Regions from separate parts of the Pseudomonas sp. NY15372 genome, predicted to be linked through region 2. Evidence: predicted binding sites of a transcription regulator. Region 2 holds the regulator's gene; the other holds the start of a gene.

Region 1 (7,914 bases), on a different contig from region 2:
TCATCAAGCGTGTCCCGCAGTCGTTGTCCACGGTGCTGGGTTCTGGCCTGATCGTCGGCTCGTTCTACGGGCTGGCGCCGCTGTATGCGGCCAACCAGGGGCTGACCACCGAGCAGGTCGGCCTGTTCATGGGTAGCTGCATTTTCGCTGGCCTGGTGGTGCAATGGCCGCTGGGCTGGTTGTCCGACCGCTATGATCGCGCAGTGCTGATTCGCAGTGCAGCCATCGGCCTGGCCCTGGCTTCGCTGCCGCTGGCGATATTGCCCAGTGTGCCGCTCGAGTTGTTGTTCGCCATCGGCTTTTTGATTTCGCTTTTGCAGTTCTGCCTGTATCCGCTGGCGGTGGCCTTTTCCAATGACCATGTGGAAAGCGAGCGGCGGGTGTCGCTGACCGCCATGCTGCTGGTGACCTATGGCGTGGGCGCCTGTATCGGGCCGTTGGCGGCGGGGGTGCTGATGAAAGCCCTCGGGCCGCAGATGCTGTATGCCTTCTTCCTGTTCTTCGCCTTGGTGCTGGTATGGCGTATCCGACCGAAGGCGGTCACCGGGTTGCATCAGGTGCAGGACGCGCCTCTGGGCCACGTGGCCATGCCGGCGGCCGGTTCGCCATTGTCGGCGGCGCTCGACCCGCGGGTGGATGAGGCGACCGTGCAGGAGGTGATGCAGGCGCCGGTGGCGGCGGAGGATACCGAGGCCGAGGAGCAGAAGACCAAGGCCGAGGAGGCCGAGCCGCAGGCTGAGGTCGATAAGTCGATCTAGGTGGCAGAGCCGCCGCAAAAACGAAAACGCCACCCGATTGGGTGGCGTTTTTCTTGCCCCTGCAAGGATCAATAATCGTCCTTGTCGAACCGCCGTGCTTCACGCTGCAACTGGTACACGAAGCTTTCGATCTTGCGCTGCAGTTGGCCGTTGAGGTTGTGGAAGCGTACCCCGGCAAAGGTGGTATTGGCGCGCTCCTCGAAGTGCAGGTGGCGCAGTTCCACCATCGCTTGCGGCATACCCAGCGGGGCTGCGGCGGCAAAGCGCTCGTAGACTTGGCCCAATTGCAGGCGATCTTCGACGTTACCCTCAAAGCGCAGCTTGCAACCGGTGGCGGAGATATCCAGCAGCTTGCCGCGCAGGGCGCCCTTGCCCTTGAGCTTTTCGCCGTCGAGCACGATATCGACCAACTGCGACAGCTTGAGCGCGGCGCGGAAGGCGTTGCGCCGCTGGTGGTAGGTCACTTCGCTGGGCAGGGCGCTGCGGTAGCAGCGGTGGCCGTTGATCTCGGTGATGGTCGGCGCGCTGTTGCATTCCCAGGCGATGCGCACCCCATCATGGAAACCTTCGATACGGAACGGTTCGCCGTTCTCGATGAATTTTTCCCCGTCTCGCGGAATCATCTCGTCCAACGCCAGGGTATTGCTGTCACGGTCCACGTGTACCACGTAGCTCTGGAACCGCTGGCTGCGCTCATGGAAGGTGATGATCAAGGGATCATGGCTATCTTGCAGCTGGCGCAGGTTGGCCGCGATCTCCAACGGTGTGGTCAGCACCTTTGGCGGTTGCGGGGCATCGGTCTCATTGAACACGGGTTCTCATTCTCCAGGCAAAAACGACACACGCAAGTAACGGCATTTTGCCAGTATGCTTCGTGCCTTGATAGCGGTAATCACACTTGGCTGATAGCCCGTGCCTTGGCCATGGGCGAAGTGGCGCCACGGCTGTCGTAGAGCGAGGGAGAATCGCCGCCATTGAGGATGCGGATTTGGTTGGCGGTGGCGAGCTGCTGCACCTGGATGATCCGGCCATTGGTCGCGTTGGCGGCCTGGCAGGCATCCATCAGTTGGGAGAGCGCGTCCAGTCGTTGCAGCAGGACCTCGCCAATGCTCGATTGTGCGGCCAGCGCCTGCACGCCCGCGCGATCAGCAGTGAAGCCGAGCTCGGTGAGCAGGTGATTACGACGCATACCTTGCTGTTCGAGCAAGACGATCAACGACTGCTTGCGTGCCAGGATCTGTTCCAGCAGCAGCATGTCGCGGCCATGCAGGGCGACGGTTTCCTTCTCGAGCAGCTCGAGCAGCTCCTGGGTAGGCGCGATGTCGTCTTCGATCAGTTGCAGCAGGGTGGTGTCGTGCATGGCTGGCTCTTGGCTCGTTGCGTCCCTTGAAGTCAGCGCCCCGAAGGGTTAGCGCTGGGCTTCGAAATCAAGCAGTTTGCTGGCGACCCGCTCGGCATCGACCTTGTAGCTACCCTCTGCGATGGCCTGCTTCAACTGGGCCACACGGGCGCTGTTGACTTCAGGTTGATCGCGCAGCTGGTCGCTGATCTTCTGCAACTGCTGGGCCTCCTGGCTGAGATGTACGGTTTCTCCGCTGGCGCTGGGCTTGCTCGCCTGGCCGGTTTCGCCGGCCTTTTCGGCGTTGCCGGTTGCGGTATTGCCGCGAACGCCACCCGTCACGGACGGCGCATTATTCAAACGACTGAAGTCGATGACCATGATTCAGAAACCTCTGGGAATTTGGACGCTTGCCTTGTTTTCGGCCAACCCGAAAAAAACTTTAGGCGCGAATTTGTCGGCGCCTGTGCGCAAGTTCACATAACCCGTTTTCTGACACAGTTTAGGAAAAGCGGTTCCTTGTCGCCAGCCTTCATGGCGTTTTCCTGGCAGGGCCAATCGCGGGGCCAGCCCACTCCTGCAGGGATGGGCCTTGCCAGGCAATGACAATATTACATGGCCACCTCGACCTGGCCCGGCCCGGTCACCCGCGCCTTGACCACTCGCTTGGAGTTGAGGTTGCGCACGCGTATCTGCTCCGACAGGCTGCCCTTGCTCAAGGCTTCGCCCGGCATGCGCACGCTCAGGCTGCCGCTGCGGGCGATGATCACCACGTGGTCGCCCTTGCGCACCACCTCGGCCTGTTCCAGGTGCTGTGGCGTGAGCACCTGGTCCAGTACCGTAGGGCGCAGCAGCTTCATGCCCAGGGCCTGGTCCAGGTCGGTAAGAAAGCCCTGGTTGAGCGTGCCCACGTCCCGTTCGCGCAGGCTCACGTCGCCTTCGCCGATGACGCTTTCGCGTTTGAGCGGGCGGGCCATCACCACCACATCGCGGAACAGGCGCACCTGGGCCGGGACGAACACCGTCCACGGCGCGCTGCCGGCGCAGCGCACCCGCACCGTGACCCGGCCCAGTGGTTGCGCCGGGCTTTCCAGCGAAGCGTCCAACTGCTGGCTGCATGCCGGCATGCGCAGGCGCGGGTCAAGGGGGTTGACCTGGATCTCGTAGCGGCCCGGCGTCTGGCTGGTGGCCAGGTAGTCTTCCACGGTGAATTCAAGAAACCCTTGGGTGACGCCGATAAGCTGTTCAGGCAAGGTAACCGCATCGGCCAGCGCCCGGTTGCCGGGGGCCAGCAGGCAGATCACGGCCAGCGAGCCGCCCAGCAGGCGCGTCAGACGTCGGAAAAATGTCGTTTTCATATACATGGCGCTCAAAAAAGCAAAGCCCGTGCCGATTCGGTGCATAGGCGAAAACTAGAGGAGTCTGGCATGGCTGGAGTCATGGATTCGGTCAACCAGCGTACGCAACTGGTGGGGCAGAATCGCCTGGAGCTGTTGCTGTTTCGCCTCAATGGCGAACAGCTCTATGGCATCAACGTGTTCAAGGTGCGGGAAGTGCTGCAGTGCCCGGAGCTGACCGTGATGCCCAAGTCCCACCCGGTGGTGCGTGGTGTGGCTAACATCCGCGGGGCGACCATTCCCATTCTCGACCTGTCGATGGCGACCGGGTTGCCCGGCCTGCGGGAAGAAACACGCAACAGCTTCGTGATCATCACCGAGTACAACACCAAGACCCAGGGCTTTCTGGTGCATTCGGTCGAACGCATCGTCAACATGAACTGGGAAGAGATCCACCCGCCACCCAAGGGTACCGGCCGCGACCATTACCTGACGGCGGTCACTCGTGTGGACAACCGCATGGTGGAGATCGTCGACGTAGAAAAGGTGCTGGCCGAGGTATCGCCGGCCTCCGAGGTGATTTCGGCCGGGGTGATCGATGCCGAGGTGCAGGATAAAGCGGTGATGCTGCGGGTGCTTACGGTCGACGATTCGTCTGTGGCGCGCAAGCAGGTCAGCCGTTGCCTGCAGGCCGTGGGGGTCGAGGTGGTGGCGCTCAACGACGGCCGCCAGGCCCTGGACTACCTGCACAAGCTGGTGGAAGAGGGCAAGCGCCCGGACGAGGAGTTCCTGATGATGATCTCCGACATTGAAATGCCGGAGATGGACGGCTATACCCTGACCGCGGAGATTCGCAGCGATCCACGCATGCAAAAGTTGCACATCGTGCTGCATACTTCGCTGTCCGGCGTCTTCAACCAGGCGATGGTCAAGAAGGTCGGCGCCGACGACTTCCTGGCCAAGTTCAAGCCGGACGACCTGGCCCAGCGGGTGGTCGACCGGATCAAGGCGACGCATTGAAACCGCCGGGGGCCTGCCCCCGGCACCAGTGATTGGAAAGAGGCGGCAGCATTGTCTACGGGTAATTTGGATTTCGAACAGTTCCGGGTCTTCCTGGAGAAAGCCTGTGGCATCTTGCTGGGCGAGAATAAGCAATACCTGGTCTCCAGCCGTCTCAACAAGCTGATGGAGCAGCAGGGCATCAAGTCGCTGGGCGAATTGGTGCAGCGTATCCAGAGCCAGCCACGGGGCGGTTTGCGCGAGCAGGTGGTCGACGCCATGACGACCAACGAGACCCTGTGGTTCCGCGATACCTACCCCTTCGAGGTGCTCAAGAACAAGGTCATCCCGGAGTTCATCAAGAACAACCCGGGCCAGCGCCTGCGTATCTGGTCGGCGGCCTGCTCTTCGGGGCAGGAGCCGTACTCGATCTCCATGGCCATCGACGAGTTCGAGCGCAGCAACCTGGGGCAATTGAAGATGGGCGCGCAGATCGTCGCCACCGACTTGTCCGGGTCGATGCTGACCAACTGCAAGACCGGCGAATATGACAGCCTGGCCATCGGCCGCGGCCTGTCCCAGGAGCGTCTGCAACGCTACTTCGATACCAAGGGGCCGGGCCGCTGGGCGGTCAAGGCACCGATCCGCAGTCGGGTGGAGTTCCGCTCCTTCAACCTGCTCGACAGCTATGCGGCGCTGGGCAAGTTCGACATCGTGTTCTGCCGCAACGTGCTGATCTACTTCTCGGCCCAGGTCAAGAAAGACATCCTGCTGCGCATCCACAGCACCCTCAAGCCCGGTGGCTACCTGTTCCTCGGCGCGTCCGAGGCGCTCAACGGGTTGCCGGACCACTACCAGATGGTCCAGTGCAGCCCGGGGATCATCTACCAGGCCAAATGAACGAAAGGGCAAGCCTAATACCGGTCAGTTAAGCCGTTTGGGCCATTTCATGGGGGCTGCTATGCAGCCCATCGCGGGACAAGCCCGCTCCAGAGCACTCGCCATTGGCAAGGTTTGCGTGACCCTGTAGGAGCGGCCTTGTGCCGCGAAAGGGCCGCAAGGCGGCCCCCGTTCGTTATTGGTCATTGCCGCTTTGCTGACGCCAAGCGGTAATCCATTGCCGCTTTTCTGGCATCCGGCTTTGCCGCCCACGCCCCAACCCCCGGTTTTACTGGGCCTCTGCCGCTTGGCACAAACCTTGCTCTAGCCTGCTCACGATTCTTCCGGTCAACCTTCGAAGGTTTCCCCGACATGAGCATCAGCTTCGACAAGGCGCTCGGCATCCATGAGCAGGCATTGAGCTTCCGCGCCCAGCGCGCCGAGGTGCTGGCCAACAACATCGCCAACGCCGACACGCCCAACTACAAGGCGCGTGACATGGACTTCTCGTCGGTGCTCGCCGCCGAGGCCGAAAAACAGCAGAACGGCCGCATCGCCCTGGACCGTACCAATACCCGGCACATTGAAGCCCAGGGCCTGGCCATGGGCGACGACACCCTCAAGTACCGCACGCCGATGCAGCCGTCGATCGACCAGAACACCGTCGACGCGCAGATGGAGCAATCGAACTACGCGGAAAACGCTATCGGCTTCCAGGCCAGCTTCACCCTGCTCAACAGTAAATTCAAAGGGCTGATTTCGGCCCTGCGCGGAGAGTGACCATGTCCCTTGCCAGTGTCTTCAACATTGCCGGTAGCGGCATGAGTGCGCAGAACACCCGCCTCAATACCGTCGCCTCGAACATCGCCAACGCCGAGACCGTTTCCTCGAGCATCGACCAGACCTACCGCGCACGCCATCCGGTGTTCGCCACCACCTTCCAGCAGGCCCAGGACGGCGCCGGACAGTCGCTGTTCCAGGACCAGGGCGAGGCGGGGCAGGGCGTGCAGGTGATGGGTATCGTCGAGGACCAGAGCAACCTCGAGGCGCGCTATGAGCCCAACCACCCGGCGGCGAACAAGGACGGCTATGTCTACTACCCGAACGTCAATGTGGTGGAGGAGATGGCCGACATGATTTCCGCCAGTCGCGCGTTTCAGACCAACGCCGAGCTGATGAACACCGCCAAGACCATGATGCAGAAGGTCCTGACCCTGGGTCAGTGATAGGACATCGACATGACCACGACCAATTCCACCACTGATGTCGGCAGCGCCTACCTGACTTCGCTGCAGAAGAAAGACACCAAGACCGACAGCAGTACCGGCACTGCCGGCAGTGCGCTGGGCAAGGATGCGTTCCTGCAGCTGCTGGTCACTCAGATGAAGAACCAGAACCCGCTGGACCCTCAGGAGAACGGCGAATTCGTCGCCCAGCTGGCGCAGTTCAGTAGCCTCGAAGGTATCCAGACGTTGAACCAGTCGGTCAACGGCATCCTCAGCGGCATGGGCTCTTCCCAGGCGCTGCAAGCGTCGTCCCTGGTCGGCCGTTCGGTGATCGTGCAGAACGATAAGGCGGTGGTCGACACCACCAAGAGCTTCACCGGCCAGGTGGTGCTGCCGCAGAACATCACCGAAGGCAAGGTCACCATCAAGGACAAGGACGGCAACGTGGTCAAGACCATCGAGCTGGGTGCGCAGAAAGCCGGTACCGCCGACTTCATCTGGGATGGCACCAACGACAAGGGCGAGAAAGTCGACCCGGGCAACTACACCTTCGCCGCCAGCACCACGGTTGATGGCAAGAGCGTGACGCTCGCCACGCTGCTGCCGGCGACGGTGAACAGTGTCAGCTTCCAGAACGGCGGCGAGATGATGCTCAACCTTGCTGGCATCGGCAAGGTCGGCATCTCCAAAGTAACTACCATCGGAATCTAACGCCGCGCAATCGGCAGAAGGAGCAAGTAAATGTCTTTCAATATTGGCCTGAGCGGGCTCTACGCGGCGAACAAGGCTCTGAACGTTACCGGCAACAACATCGCCAACGTGGCCACCACGGGCTTCAAGTCCTCCCGTGCCGAATTCGCCGACCAGTACTCGGCGTCCATCCGTGGCACCAGCGCCGGCAAGACCACGGTCGGTAGCGGTGTGAAGACCGCTGCGGTATCGCAGATGTTCACCCCGGGCAATATCAACGGCACTGGCCAGGCCCTGGACCTTGCCATCGACGGCAACGGCTTCTTCGCCCTGAGCGACAATGGCTCGAAGATCTACACCCGTGCTGGCGCTTTCTACAGCGACAAGGACGGCTACATCGTCAACGCCTCGGGCGCCAACCTGCAGGGCTATGCGGTCGATGCCGACGGTAAGATCGTTCAGGGTGTGTTGACCAACCTGCAGATCGACACCTCGAACCTCTCGCCGAACCCGACCGGTCGTATTTCCGAAACCGTCAACCTCAATTCCAGCGCCTCGACGCCGAGCGTGACGCCGTTCGATCCAACCAATGTCAACAGCTACAACTACACCTTCAACACCGACGTATTCGACAGCCAGGGCAATGCGCACCAGCTGAACCAGTATTTCATCAAGGACGCGGGCAC
Region 2 (7,914 bases):
GTGACCGAATTGATGGGGCATGGCCTGAACATGGTGACCGGTGATTACTCCCGCGGCGCGGCGGGCTTTTGGGTGGAGAACGGCGAGATCCAGTTCCCTGTCCAGGAAGTGACGATCGCCGGCAACATGAAGGACATGTTCCAGCAGATCGTGGCGATTGGCAGCGATATCGAAACCCGTAGCAATATCCACAGCGGCTCGGTGCTGATCGAGCGGATGACGGTTGCGGGGAGCTGAGCCTTGTCTGCGGGCTGTTGTTTCGACATGCGGCGACATTGTCGCCGTAGTTCGAAACAACAAGCATTATGCCGTAGAGAGGATAGGGCGTTTTAGCAATTCATAGAGGGCAGCCGCGAGATCAGGTGCTTCGCCGGAAGGCTTTTATCGCCCGGGGAGACCATGTTGAACGCACGCACGCCAATATAATATTTCATATGCTTATAGCTGTGGTAGATGCTCACAGGGATCGGGCAGTGAAAGTCGGGGGTTGTCCCGACTGTTTTGATCAAGCTGTTGTTTTCGGAAAAAACGCCTACCTCGAACATTGTGCTTTTCGGCCAATTGTCATTTGTCGGTCTTTCCCAGCGTGCAATAAAACCATGTTGCTCCCAGTTCGGATATTTTTCGGGGCAAAAGCGACGGCTTCGGGGCTGGTAGAGCCTCTGGCAGCGGTGATCTGTGCCTGGCTGGTGAACGTTGCCCAATTGCTGCTACCGCTCGGCCTAGCGTGTGCGGCGGGGGCGATGTTGCTGGTAGTGACCCAGGAGATCATCCCGGAGTCGCGTAGCAATGGGCATCACCGGTTAGCCGGCCTGGGGCTGTGCATCGGGTTCTGTTTGATGATGGTGCTGGATACGGCGATGTCTTGAGTTGCAGATCCACAAGGATTACGACTTCAGTGGGTTACTCACCTTCATCGAAGTAATTGTTGATCAACTCGACCAGTGCTTCCATGGCTTCGTTGTCCTGCTCGCCCTCGGTATGCAGGTGCACCGAGGTGCCCTTGCCCGCCGCCAGCATCATCACCGCCATGATGCTCTTGCCATCCACCAGCTTGTCCGGCGCGCGCCCGACCCTGACCTGGCAGGGGAAGCGGCCGGCCACGCCGACGAACTTGGCCGCCGCCCGGGCATGCAGGCCAAGCTTGTTGATGATGGTGATTTCGCGGGCGGGCATCGTGGGGCGGATATCCTGTGGGCTAGAGGTCGCGGTGGCGGACCTGGACGTTTTTCAGGGATTGTTGCAGCAACTGGCCCAAGCGCTCGGTCAGGTACACGGAGCGGTGGTGCCCGCCGGTGCAGCCGATGGCGATGGTGACATACGCACGGTTGCTGGCAGCGAAGCGGGGCAGCCATTTGAGCAGGTAGCTGGAAATGTCCTGGAACATCTCCTCGACGTCCGGCTGGGTGGCAAGGTAGTCGATCACTGGCTGGTCCAACCCGGAATGCTCACGCAGTTCCGGCTTCCAGTACGGGTTGGGCAGGCAGCGTACGTCGAACACCAGGTCGGCGTCCACGGGCATGCCACGCTTGAACCCGAAGGACTCGACCAGGAAGGCGGTGCCGGGCTCAGGCTGGTTGAGCAGGCGCAGCTTGATCGAGTCTCGCAGCTGATAGAGGTTCAGGTTGGTGGTGTCGATCTTCAGGTCGGCCAGGTCGGAGATCGGGCCGAGTAGCTCGCTCTCGACGCGGATCGCTTCTGCCAGGGAGCGGTTGGCGTTGGTCAGCGGGTGGCGCCGGCGGGTCTCGGAGAAACGCTTGAGCAGCGTCTCCTCGTCGGCGTCCAGGTACAGCACGTCGCATTGGATATGCCGGCTCCTGGCATCTTCGAGCAGGTCGGGGAAGCGGCTCAGGTGGCTGGGCAGGTTGCGTGCGTCGATGGAAACGGCCACCTTCGGTTGCAACAGCTCGGTGTTGATCAGTGCGTTTTCGGCCAGTTGCGGCAACAACCCGGCGGGCAGGTTGTCGATGCAGTAATAGCCGTTGTCTTCCAGGACATCGAGGGCGGTACTTTTGCCGGAGCCGGACCGGCCGCTGACGATGATCAGGCGCATGTTCAGTGCTCGTTCTGTGCGTCCAGGACTACCTGGTACAGGGCCTCGCTGCTGTCGGCGGCACGCAGGCGATCGCGAACCTCCTTGCGATCGAGCATGCTGGCGATCTGGCGCAGCAGTTCAAGGTGCGCATCGGTGGCAGCTTCCGGCACCAGCAGGACGAACAGCAGGTCCACGGGCGCGCCATCGATGGCGTCGTAGTCGATAGGAGCATCCAGGTGCAGCAGGGCGCTGACGGGGGCCGTGCAGCCTTCGAGCCGGCAGTGGGGAATGGCGATGCCATTGCCGAAGCCGGTGGAACCCAGTTTCTCGCGGGCAATCAGTTTATCGAAGACGTCTTGCATCTCCAGTTCGGGAATTTGCTCGGCGATCAGGTTGGCGACCTTTTCCAGGGCGCGCTTCTTACTGCCGCCCGGCACGTTCACGAGGGAACGGCCGGGGGTCAGGATGGTTTCAAGTCGGATCATGGATGAGAGGGATCAGCGGGCGGCTGCACCTTGCAGCAGGCTTTGCTGTTTTTCCTTATGTTTTTTCAGTTGGCGGTCGAGCTTGTCAGCCAGGGCGTCGATCGCTGCATACATGTCTTGGTGTTCGGCGTTGGCAACCACTTCTCCGCCGGGAATCTGGAGCGTGGCCTCGACCTTCTGCTGCAGTTTCTCGACTTTCATGATCACCGTGACGTTGGTGATCTTGTCGAAATGTCCTTCCACCCGGGCGAGCTTCTCGAGTACGTACTCACGCAGTGGTTGGGTGACTTCTACATGCTGTCCACTGATGTTGACTTGCATACAGCTTCTCCTTTGTTGCCCGTGCATAAAGGGCAGGTATTGCACCTGCCACTGAAACGCTATGGCACAGCCAGGGGCTACATCAGTCGCTTGCGCTCGCTCGACGGTGCGATGCCGAGGGACTCGCGGTACTTGGCGACGGTGCGACGGGCTACCTGGATGCCTTGTGCCTCCAGTAAACCAGCGATCTTGCTGTCACTCAATGGCTTTTTCTGATTTTCCGCTGCAACCAGTTTCTTGATGATCGCGCGGATCGCCGTAGACGAGCATTCACCGCCTTCGGAGGTGCTCACATGGCTCGAGAAAAAGTATTTCAATTCGTAGATGCCACGCGGGGTGTGCATGTATTTCTGCGTGGTGACCCGGGAAATGGTCGACTCGTGCATGCCCACCGCTTCGGCGATGTCATGCAGTACCAGCGGCTTCATCGCCTCGTCGCCCTGATCGAGGAAGCCGCGTTGGTGTTCGACGATTTGCGTGGCGACCTTCATCAGCGTTTCGTTGCGGCTCTGCAGGCTCTTGATGAACCAGCGCGCCTCCTGCAACTGGTTGCGCATGAACGTGTTGTCGGCGCTGGTGTCGGCGCGGCGGACGAAACCTGCGTATTGCGGGTTGACCCGCAGGCGGGGGATCGCTTCTTGGTTGAGTTCCACCAACCAGCGGTCGTTGTCCTTGCGCACGATGACATCCGGCACCACGTACTCCGGCTCGCTGGACTCGATCTGCGAGCCTGGGCGCGGGTTGAGGCTCTGTACCAGTTCGATGACCTGGCGCAGTTCATCTTCCTTGAGCTTCATGCGGCGCATCAGCTGGCTGTAGTCGCGGCTGCCGAGCAGGTCGATGAAATCGGTGACCAGGCGCTGGGCCTCGGCCATCCACGGCGTGTTGGCTGGCAACTGGCGCAGTTGCAGCAACAGGCATTCGCCGAGGTTGCGTGCACCGATGCCGGCGGGCTCGAACTGCTGGATGCGGTGCAGTACGGCCTCCACTTCATCCAGTTCGATATCCAGCTCGGGGTCGAAGCCTGCGCAGATCTCCTCGAGGCTGTCCTCCAGATAACCCTGGCCGTTGATGCTGTCGATCAAGGTCACGGCGATGAGCCGGTCGGTGTCGGACATCGGTGCCAGGTTCAACTGCCACAGCAGGTGGCTCTGCAGGCTCTCGCCGGTGGAGGTGCGGGTGGTGAAGTCCCACTCGTCGTCATCGCTGGCCGGCAGGCTGCTGGCACTGGTCTGGTAGATGTCTTCCCAGGCCGTGTCCACGGGCAGTTCGTTGGGGATGCGTTCGTTCCATTCGCCTTCTTCCAGGGTTTCGGCGTTGGCCGTGCTTTCCTGGAAACTGTTGTCCTGGGCTTCGGCGACGGGCTTGCTCTCGGCGTTGTCGGCCATGGGGTCGCTGTTGTCGAAGTCGTCGCCGTCTTCCTGACGTTCGAGCATCGGATTGGATTCCAGCGCTTCCTGAATTTCCTGTTGGAGGTCCAGGGTGGAGAGCTGGAGCAGACGGATGGCCTGTTGCAACTGCGGTGTCATCGTCAGTTGCTGGCCCATTTTTAGGACGAGCGATGGTTTCATGGCTGGGGCTTAATACCTTGTTCGCCGGCGCGCATGCGCCATCCACTACACGAAGGGCGCCGGGGCGCCAATTTTAAGCAAGTTATATGCCTGAAATTGTAGCGTTTGCCTAGAGCACTGCAACATTTGCAGCAGTGCCCAGGCAGACTCCGGGCTCAGAGTCGGAACTCGTGGCCCAGGTAGACTTCCTTGACCAGGTCGTTGGCCAGGATCGTCTCGGCATCGCCTTCGGCGATCAGTTGTCCATCGTTGACGATGTAGGCGGTCTCGCAGATATCGAGCGTCTCGCGGACGTTGTGGTCGGTGATCAGTACACCGATACCCTTGGCCTTGAGGTGATGGATGATCTGCTTGATATCGCCCACGGAAATCGGGTCGACACCGGCGAAGGGTTCGTCCAGCAGGATGAACTTCGGCGCGGTGGCCAGGGCCCGTGCGATCTCGACGCGGCGGCGTTCGCCACCGGAGAGGCTCATGCCGAGGTTGTCACGGATGTGGCTGATATGGAACTCCTGCAGCAGGCTTTCCAGCTCCTTGCGGCGGCCGTCGCGGTCGAGGTCCTTGCGGGTCTCGAGGATGGCCATGATGTTGTCGGCCACCGACAGCTTGCGGAAGATCGAGGCTTCCTGGGGCAGATAGCCGATGCCGGCGCGGGCGCGGCCATGCATGGGCTGGTGGCTGACATCCAGGTTGTCGATCAGCACGCGGCCCTGGTCGGCGCGGACCAGGCCGACGATCATGTAGAAGCAGGTGGTCTTGCCGGCGCCATTGGGGCCGAGCAGGCCGACGATCTGGCCGCTGTCGATCGACAGGCTGACGTCGCGGACGACCTGGCGGCCCTTGTAGCTCTTGGCCAGGTGCTGGGCTTTGAGGGTTGCCATTTACTCGGCCTTCTTCTTCGGCTGAATCACCATGTCGATGCGCTGACGCGGCGAGGTCACATTGCCACCACGACCGGCGGTGGCCACCTGGGTCTTGGTGTTGTAGACGATCTTCTCGCCTTCGGTGGTGTTGCCTTCGTTCTCGACCTTGGCGCGGTCGGTGAGGATCACCATGTCCTTCTGCGCCTGGTACTGGATGGTCACGGCCCAGCCTTTCATCTTGTCGGGCTTGGCGGTGCTCTGCTGCTGCTCGAAATACGCCAGGTTGCCCACCGAGGTGACCACGTCGATATCGCCGGAGGCGGCGCGGGTGATGGTCACGGTGTTGCCTTTGATCATCATCGAGCCCTGGGTGATGATCACGTCGCCGGTATAGGTGGCTACGCCTTGCTTGTCGTCCAGGTGAGCGTTGTCGGCCTGGATGCGGATAGGCTGGTCACGATCGTTGGGCAGGGCCAAGGCGCTCGCGCTTCCCAGTGCCGCGCTCAGGCTGAGCAAAAAGGGGAGGGTTTTAACGAGCCTCATACTGTCCTCTTACGTTGGACAGCAGGTCCATCCTGCCGTCTTTCAAATACGCTTTCATTCCTTTGCCCGTAGTGGTCCCACCGGCGCCGTCGATTCTAACGGCTTGCTCGGTCTGCGCATATTGCTTCTGCGGGAACACGGTCATGCGGGACGTGGTGACGATCATTTCGCGCTGCTTTTCATCGGTGCGGGCCACGCGGACCTTCTCGATGAGTTCGACCTCGGTGCCGTCCGGGTTGACCTCGGCGCGCTCGCTCTGCACGTGCCATGGGTACTGGGTACCGCGGTACAAGTGCAGGTCGGGCTTGGTCAGCAGGGAGACTTCGCTGGCCTTTAGGTGCTCGACCTTGTCGGCGGTCATCTCGTACTGCATCTTGCCGTCCGGCATGAACTGCACGCTGTGGGCGTTGATCGCGTAGTAGTCGATGGCGCTTTCGTCGACCTGGGCCACGGGCTTGTCGAGGAAGCTCTCGGGGCTGATGTTCCAGTAGCCGACCGCCACCAGCAGTGCGGCGATCGCACCGAGCAGCACGATATTTCGGGCTTTCTTGCTGAACATGTGCGGCCTTAGAGGTAGTTGGCGTTGGCAGCGTCCAGGTTGCCCTGGGCCTGCATGATCAATTCACAGAACTCTCGGGCTGCGCCTTCGCCGCCGCGGGCCTGGGTCACACCATGGGCGTGCTGGCGAACGAACGGTGCGGCGCTGGCCACTGCCATGCCCAGGCCTACGCGACGGATCACCGGCAGGTCGGGCAGGTCGTCGCCCAGGTAGGCGACCTGTTCATAGCTTAGGCCCAGTTCGGCGAGCAGGCCGTCGAGCACCACAAGTTTGTCCTCGCGGCCCTGGAACAGGTGTGGGATGCCGAGGTTGCGGGCCCGGCGCTCGACCACCGGCGTCTTGCGCCCGCTGATGATAGCGGTGGTCACGCCCGAAGCCATGAGCATCTTGATGCCATGGCCGTCGAGGGTGTTGAAGGTCTTGAACTCGCTGCCGTCCTCGAGGAAGTACAGGCGCCCATCGGTGAGCACGCCGTCGACGTCGAAGACCGCCAGCTTGATGGCTTTGCCGCGTTGCAGCAGATCCGGGTTCATCGTGTTGTCCTCCATCACATCACGCCTGCGCGCAGCAGGTCATGCATGTTCAAGGCGCCGGTCGGGCGGTCGTTCTGGTCGACCACCACCAGTGCGTTGATCTTGTTGTCTTCCATGATGCGCAGGGCCTCGGCGGCGAGCATCTCGGCGCGGGCGGTCTTGCCGTGCACGGTCATCACCTGGTCGATGATGGTCTTGTGCACGTCGATGTTGCGTTCCAGGGCGCGGCGCAGGTCGCCGTCGGTGAACACCCCGGCCAGGCGGCCGTCGGCTTCCAGGACCACGGTCATGCCCACCAGGCTCTTGCGCGACATCTCTACCAGGGCGTCCTTGAGCAGAGTGCCACGCTGCACGATCGGCAGCGCCTCGCCGGTGTGCATGACGTTTTCCACCTTCAGCAGCAAGCGACGGCCCAGGGCACCGCCCGGGTGGGAGAAGGCAAAGTCCTCGGCGGTGAAGCCGCGAGCCTCGAGCAGCGCGATGGCCAGGGCGTCGCCCAGGACCAGGGCCGCGGTGGTGGAGGAGGTGGGTGCCAGGTTCAGCGGGCAGGCCTCCTGGGCGACGCTGGCGTCGAGGTTGACCTCGGCGGCCTGGGCCAGGGGCGAGTCGGGGTTGCCGGTGAGGCTGATCATCTGGATGCCCAGGCGCTTGATCAGCGGCAGCAGGGTGACGATCTCGGCGGTGCTGCCGGAGTTGGACAGGGCCAGGATGACGTCATCACGAGTGATCATGCCCATGTCGCCATGGCTGGCTTCGGCCGGGTGCACGAAGAACGCCGGCGTGCCGGTGCTGGCCAGGGTCGCGGCGATCTTGTTGCCGATGTGGCCCGACTTGCCCATGCCGAGGACGACGACCCGGCCCGTGCTGGCCAGGATCAGCTCGCAGGCCTTGACGAAGTTGTCGTCGATACGCGGCAGCAGGCCCTCTACGGCTTCGAGTTCCAGGCGCAGGGTGCGCTGGGCGGATTGGATCAGCTCGCTGGATTGGCTCATGTCGAAAAGCAA

The links. The regulator sigma-54, encoded in region 2, starts transcription at its own class of promoters, with help from an activator protein. The targets are predictions, from matches to a motif close to ANTGGCATNNANNTTGCTNT.
Region 1: a site for sigma-54 is predicted at 5,619-5,638, ahead of flgB (flagellar basal body rod protein FlgB). Genes of this name have one in related genera too.

The regions. Positions count from the first base shown of each region.
Region 1 covers NZ_JBLUPY010000006.1:2,317-10,230, forward strand. The annotation lists gene ACNFG0_RS06605 (MFS transporter) at 1-758, shown strand, start outside; gene ACNFG0_RS06610 (flagellar brake protein) at 827-1,570, opposite strand; gene ACNFG0_RS06615 (flagella synthesis protein FlgN) at 1,651-2,118, opposite strand; gene flgM (flagellar biosynthesis anti-sigma factor FlgM) at 2,167-2,478, opposite strand; gene flgA (flagellar basal body P-ring formation chaperone FlgA) at 2,709-3,461, opposite strand; gene ACNFG0_RS06630 (chemotaxis protein CheV) at 3,525-4,454, shown strand; gene cheR (protein-glutamate O-methyltransferase CheR) at 4,506-5,333, shown strand; gene flgB (flagellar basal body rod protein FlgB) at 5,685-6,092, shown strand; gene flgC (flagellar basal body rod protein FlgC) at 6,095-6,538, shown strand; gene flgD (flagellar hook assembly protein FlgD) at 6,551-7,249, shown strand; gene flgE (flagellar hook protein FlgE) at 7,280-7,914, shown strand, end outside.
Region 2 covers NZ_JBLUPY010000004.1:158,541-166,454, forward strand. The annotation lists gene pmbA (metalloprotease PmbA) at 1-237, shown strand, start outside; partial or broken gene ACNFG0_RS05225 (ZIP family metal transporter) at 642-869, shown strand; gene ACNFG0_RS05230 (HPr family phosphocarrier protein) at 904-1,176, opposite strand; gene rapZ (RNase adapter RapZ) at 1,199-2,053, opposite strand; gene ptsN (PTS IIA-like nitrogen regulatory protein PtsN) at 2,056-2,520, opposite strand; gene hpf (ribosome hibernation-promoting factor, HPF/YfiA family) at 2,533-2,841, opposite strand; gene ACNFG0_RS05250 (RNA polymerase factor sigma-54) at 2,919-4,412, opposite strand; gene lptB (LPS export ABC transporter ATP-binding protein) at 4,568-5,293, opposite strand; gene lptA (lipopolysaccharide transport periplasmic protein LptA) at 5,294-5,818, opposite strand; gene lptC (LPS export ABC transporter periplasmic protein LptC) at 5,805-6,377, opposite strand; gene ACNFG0_RS05270 (KdsC family phosphatase) at 6,386-6,910, opposite strand; gene ACNFG0_RS05275 (KpsF/GutQ family sugar-phosphate isomerase) at 6,925-7,902, opposite strand.